2 linked regions of the Psychrobacter arcticus 273-4 genome follow. The protein of the gene in region 1 interacts with the protein of each later gene in a pairwise test. Links are inferred from orthologs where the notes say so. Each region holds a gene or a part of one and is shown on either strand. Other genes may lie near its edges. The genes, in order: PSYC_RS02740 and rlmB.

What was found.
Region 2: the proteins of PSYC_RS02740 (region 1) and rlmB interact in binary tests that used the Escherichia coli proteins (3 or more experiments, as listed by UniProt). The link is inferred for Psychrobacter arcticus 273-4 from one-to-one orthologs.

The regions. Positions count from the first base shown.
Region 1 is NC_007204.1:617,167-620,380, reverse strand. Bases 80-2,955 are described here. They hold PSYC_RS02740 (NAD(P)H-hydrate dehydratase), read right to left. Parts: upstream 2,466-2,955; coding sequence 693-2,465; downstream 80-692. Other genes in these bases: queG (tRNA epoxyqueuosine(34) reductase QueG), read left to right, coding at 2,678-2,955; PSYC_RS02745 (DUF4124 domain-containing protein), read left to right, coding at 80-523. Also shown: more of PSYC_RS02745, read left to right, coding at 35-79; more of queG, read left to right, coding at 2,956-3,214. UniProt on the Escherichia coli protein: Bifunctional enzyme that catalyzes the epimerization of the S- and R-forms of NAD(P)HX and the dehydration of the S-form of NAD(P)HX at the expense of ADP, which is converted to AMP.
Region 2 is NC_007204.1:65,815-68,975, forward strand. The notes cover bases 216-3,038. They hold rlmB (23S rRNA (guanosine(2251)-2'-O)-methyltransferase RlmB), read left to right. Parts: upstream 216-1,153; coding sequence 1,154-1,924; downstream 1,925-3,038. Other genes in these bases: PSYC_RS00305 (pyrimidine/purine nucleoside phosphorylase), read left to right, coding at 613-948; coaE (dephospho-CoA kinase), read right to left, coding at 1,887-2,579; PSYC_RS00320 (prepilin peptidase), read right to left, coding at 2,663-3,038. Outside these bases: more of PSYC_RS00320, read right to left, coding at 3,039-3,161. UniProt on the Escherichia coli protein: Specifically methylates the ribose of guanosine 2251 in 23S rRNA.

The sequences.
Region 1 (3,214 bases):
CCTGCGTTTTTTATTCATTAAGAGGGCTGTTACCATGGCACAAGCGTCTACGATAAGCACCGCTGCCAAACTACTTATCAGCGTTAGCACTGCGTGTATGTTCATGCTACCAATGAGCGCTACTCATGCCATTCAGGTATACAAATCTATTGGCGCACATGGTGAAGTCAAATACAGTCAATATGCGCCGCAAAATGGTAGAAATATCGAGGTTATTGAGTTTCGTAGTGACGGTAGGCAGAGCAATGCTGGACAGCTAGCAGGCAAAACCGAAGCCAATCAAAGTGCACCGCAAAGCGCAGAAGAACAGCGCGTCGCCCAGTTAGAAGCACGTATCAAAGAGCAAGAAGCTCAAGCGAATGCCCAGCGTTGCCAGTCGTTACGTAATAATCTAACCAATCTAAATGTTGGCGGACGTATCTACGAGATGGATGCCAATGGCAAACGTCAATATCTAGATGGTCGTGAGATTGAGCTTAAGCGTGAACGTGTCCAACAGGCCATTACCCAGTATTGTAGTTAATTTTCAACTTATAGTCGGTGAAAAGTAATATCGATACAACACCTACTACTGGTGCAAATTTTTCTTGCTTGCTGTGCCTACGCAGACAGAGGCTGCAAAAAATTTACACCAGCAATACGGTAGCGACTTTAAAGTATTTCAACTTAGTATTTAAAACTATTTCGAATAGCTAAAGACTGTCTGTTATGAGCTGCATCACATGACGGATAGCCGCTGGCATATCCTGAGCTTGCAGACCTCGCTGCCCTACCAATAATGAATTATCATCGTTACTGCTCGTCTGGTTGACTAAAATATCTCCCGTTAGACCATGAATAAGGACCGCTTGGTGTAAGCTGCGCAGTTCATGTTTTAAATCTTCCTGTGCCAATAGTCCAGCAATTACGCCTGCGAGTACATCACCCATACCAGCAGTCGCCATGCCAGCATTGCCCACACCGCACACATAAATATGCGCTTGCCCTGATTGTTGCTCCAGAACCAATGACCCTGCCCCTTTTAGCACCCAATCACCGCCATAAATCGCTGCACACTGCTTTATCGCGGCTAATCTATCATTTTCTATTTCGTTTATCTTTTTATTTAATAACCTAGCAGCTTCCCCACTATGCGGCGTTAAACACACTTGATGAGTGGCGCTGTGTGTTTTTAGCTCAGCTATCAGTTTGTGATTCTTACTATGCAATGATGCCAAATGATAGAGACCATCAGCATCAATTATTATCGGCTTACCTACGGCTATGGCAGCTTCAATACAACTTATAAATACTATTTTTGCCTTCTCATCACGGCCCAGTCCCATGCCGATAGCAATAACGCTGGCTTGCCCAATAAGACGGTTTATTCCATCTTTATCGTGTAAGTCGATAGTCATCGCATCTGGTAGCGAGGTTAATAAAGCGCCATGAAATACCTCATGACAAGCGACAGTGATTTTACCTGCACCTGTTGCCATCGCACTTGACGCAGACAGTATGGCTGCTCCGCCCATGCCTTGTGAGCCCTCAATGCGATTGCCGCCGATGACCAATACATGCCCATAGCTGCCTTTATAACTGTTTTGACGGCGTGGCTTTAAAGAATGAGCGGAAGTAATGAGTGTCGCAACGGGTATTAGCTTCTCATTATTTACCTGATAAGGTATCAGCGGTATGTCAATAACTGCGCCGCTATAGTCGAGTCCGTCTTTGGTATGCAAACCAAATTTGCGTGCTATCAAACATAATGTCGTATCTGCTACTATCGCTATACGCTCAAATACTTGACCAGTAGAGGCAACCAAGCCACTTGGGATATCAACCGCGATGACCAATGCTTGGGCATTCTCTGCTGCTGCGTTAAAAGCGCAAATTGCCTGTTGATACATATTGTTCGGTGCACGATTGAATCCAATGCCAAATAACGCATCGATATAGACATTGGCTTGCAAAGCCCTCACGCTTGTATCATTAGTATTATTGTCGCTACTTTTAAAACATTGATACTCACAATCAACAGATAGTGCTAACTGTAACGCCCTTGCCGCAGCAGTAATTGATTTTTTATTTTCGTCAGCAGAAATTTCTAAATTACCTTTTACAACAAAATCTTGTTTCTCAAAGCCAACGGCTATCACTTGTACTTGCCAGCCCCTTTGCTGTAAGTAATACGCGATAAGCCATCCATCGCCGCCATTACTGCCTATTCCGACCCAAATACTGGCGCGGCGTTGACTAGTATTAAAACGAGAGGTTATTCCCTGCTTAGTTAATTGCTTATTAAGACATTTTTTTTCATAAAGCGATTCAATATGCTGTGCCATTTGCCAAGCCGCTTGTTGCATTAGCCCAAAGCTACCATTGCCTTGTGCAAACCATGCTTGTTCCATCGCATAGAGCTGTTCACTACTATATAGTGCGATAGGCATCGTATTTTTCGAAAATAAATTAGTTTGCACGTCCATGGCTGACCCTCGGTGATTTTTATAAGATTGGGGTGAATTTTCAACTTATCGTTAGTACAAACTAAAACTGATGTAGGTACTTTCTGCCATCAGTTTTAAGGTCAATTTATTATATTTAATCCATATAAACATAGATTTATTCACTTTGACACTTGCGCTCTTCGCTCACTGGCTTATCATATCTATATTCACATTATCATTGATCGTCAGATATGAGCAACAACTCTCAAGCAACCTTGCCCGCGCAGCTGTCATCAGTACTTACTAGCACCTCTGCTAAGAAGATTGCTATCAATAACACGCATGATTTTGCCACGACGGCAGATATTAAACGCTGGATTAAAGCAGAAGCACAGTCCTTAGGGTTTGCAGATTGTGGCTTTTTATCTGTGCATCACCCTCTGTTTGTTAAGCAGACTGAACAATTAAAGCAGTGGTTAGCGAAAGGCTATGAAGCGCAATTACAGTTTATGCACAGCAATCATCATCTGCGTGCGCACCCTGAGCAACTGGTAGAAGGCGCAAAAACCATTATCAGTGTCCGTATGGATTATCTCACTCAAACCCCAACACCGCGGGCTGTGACTGATAACGATTATCCTAACCAAGGTATCATTGCCCGTTATGCCAGAGGGCGCGACTATCATAAAACCATGCGCAGTCGCCTTAAGCAGTTAGCACTAAAAATAGAAGCCATGCTTCCTGAATGGCGACATCTAGATATTGGCGCTGACACTGATTTTATTTTT
Region 2 (3,161 bases), 550 kb from region 1 along the record:
GTTAAATAAAGGAATAAATCGGTTCAGTTAATACAGCTATAGTCGGTGAAAAGTAATATCCATACAACAGGTACTACTGGCACAAATTTTTCTTGCTTGCTGTGCCTACGCAGACAGAGGCTGCAAAAAAATGACACCAGCAATACGGTAGCGACTTTACAGTATTTCAACTATACATAGATAAACGCAATTGGCAAATAGTATGGTGGCAAATAGTCTTAAATACAAATCTTAAAGGTAATCAATAACCTCAATCAAAGCCATCATAATAAGCTGAACTTTCCTGCCGCTGTAACAAATTTTATAGATATAATGTGGTAGCATAATCTCACATAATGATAAACTCTTACCACCAGATTTTCATGAATTCTACGACAGAGCAGTTATCTTGTAGAATGTGATATAAACCTGTGTGGCAGTAAGTATTAGTAATAAATGGTTATTTTTAAACCTATAAAACAAATCAACTCTATAATCAGCTCACAGTAAAGTAAAAACGCTATGGAGTCGATGGTAAAAGATGGATATAACAACGGTTATCTAAGCAGTTGCTTATCTACACATTCAATTTGGTTTTTTAGTTGGCAATAATTATTTAATAAGGAAGCCACTATGACAGCGGCGCAATTTACTAATGTAACAGTCAATGCTCAAGCCACGATATCCTATGATGGTCGTTGCTCAAGCCATACCATTATGTTCGAGGACGGTCGTCATAAAACCTTGGGTGTTATCTTGCCTTGTGACAATTTGGTCGAGCATTATCACTTTAGTACCAATACCTCTGAACGTATCGAAATCACCGGTGGTGAGTGCGAAGTCAAAATAAATGGTGAGGAAGCGTTCAGCTACTACCGCGCAGGACAGTCATTCGTGGTTGAAGGTAACAGTGGTTTCAACCTACGCACAGAAGAGATCGTCCAGTATATCTGCCACTTAGAAGGCTAATACGCCTCCAAGTGTCGTTAGATGATTGATGACGCCAAAAAGCCAATGATTCAAAAGAAATAAATCTTATCAGGTTTATTTCTTTTTTTTGCTGACATTATTTAGATGAAGAGGGTCATTAGTTGCTACAATTACACACCTCTCTTTTTATCGCATAGTTTTTATCGTATCGTGCGATACCCATTTTATAATTAATAGGCCTATTATGGCAAAACCTACCTATTTTTATGGCATTCATGCCATTGATGCATTGCTCGAATACCGTCCTCTTGATGGGCTGAGTTTGTTTGTGCAGCAAGGGCGCGAGACTGACAGTCATGTCCAAGCTATTATGGCGCAAGCACGTGATAATGGTATTAGCATTCAACCAACGCAAAAAGACAAACTTACCCAGCTATGTGGTAGCCCGCAACATCAAGGTGTGGTGCTTAACGCCCGTCCATTAGGCTTCGCTGACGAAGGTTTGCTCGATACTCTTGCAGGGCGCGAGGATTGTTTGCTACTGGTACTAGATCAAATTACCGACGCCCATAACTTCGGTGCTTGCTTACGTACAGCAGTCGCCATGGGCGTAGATGCGGTTATTTGTCCAAAGCACCATGCAGCAAGCTTGACCCCAACCGTCGCCAAAGTATCAGTCGGCGCGGCTGAGATGATGCCCATTGTGAGCGTGACCAATTTAGCACGTACGCTGACAAAGATTAAAAATGCCGGTGTATTTGTGTTTGGCACCGCTTTAAATGCCGATGCCAAACCTCTACATACCGCAGATTTGACTGGAAAAATAGCCATTATTATGGGTTCAGAGGGCGAGGGGATGCGCCGCCTGACAACAGAAAGCTGTGATGAGCTGGTTTATATTCCGATGTCAGGCAACGAGCATGGCAACTTACAAAGCTTAAATGTCAGTGTGGCGACTGGTATGGCTTTGTATGAGATTAATCGGCAGCGAACTTTAGCTGCTGGGCAAGCTTAAGATAGTCTTGATGGAGCGGCTCTAGTTGTGCATATAGCGCCGCAAGATCATTCTCATTTAATACCACATCATCGGCATGAAGATTGCGCTCTTCGCGGCTTAATTGATTGACCATAATGGCTTTAATTTTCTGTACGCTTAGCGCATCACGTTGACTGGCACGCGCAAGCTGGGTGTCTTCTGTGGCATCCATCACCAAAATACGTTGGCATAAATTGGCAAGCCCAGCTTCTGCCGCTTCAATCAATAGCGGCGCTGACAACACCACATACGGTGAGGTACTCTCTGCCAATTGCAGTTTTGCGGCTTCACGTATCGCGGGATGGGTAATGGCTTCAAGTTCAATTAGGGCGTCAGGATAAGTAAATACATGGGTTCGTACAGCGGCGCGGTCCATATCGCCATTGATATTTAGTACCCAATCACCGAATTTCCTCTGGATTTTGCGTAACGTTGCGCTGCCTTTGACAACTACTTCATGGGCAATGACATCTGCATCAATAATATCGATTCCCTGCTGCGCGAACCAGTTGCTAGCAGCTGATTTGCCACTACCGATACCACCCGTTAAACCCACTACCAAGGTTTTGCTTTTATGGTCAGGTGCTTGCGGTTGATGTGAATAAGGTGAAGGTATTGCTGCGTATTTTGACATAATAATGACTTATCTGACTGATAGAAGGCTAATGACGGTAGTCAATGAAAGGTTGAAAATAACGATCGGGAAGTGGATACTGCTTAATTATACATGCCTAAATACCAATTAACGATATCTGAACCATATAACAACGCCACGATACCCGCAATGGCAATATAAGGACCAAAAGCAAAGGGCTTGCTCTCGCCTTGTTTTTTTATAAGGATAAGACCAACGATGGAGCCAAGTAAAGATGACAATAGAATAACCAATGGCAACATCACAGGACCAAGCCACGCGCCCAGTACTGCCAATAATTTAAAGTCACCTTGTCCCATGCCATGTTTTTTGGTGATCAAATAAAATATCTTGACCACTATCCATAGAGATAAAAACCCCAACAGTAAGCCCCATATCGACTGAGTAGGGGAGACAAACCAGCCTTGTGAGTTTACCGCCAGTCCCAACCCTGCCAATGGAAAAGTTAAGCGGTCAGGTAATAGCTGCGTATCAAAATCGATACCGGTTAAAACGACTAGTGTCCATACCAAAATCAATGCTGATAGCCCAGCCGTACTGACACCAAACTGATAAATGACC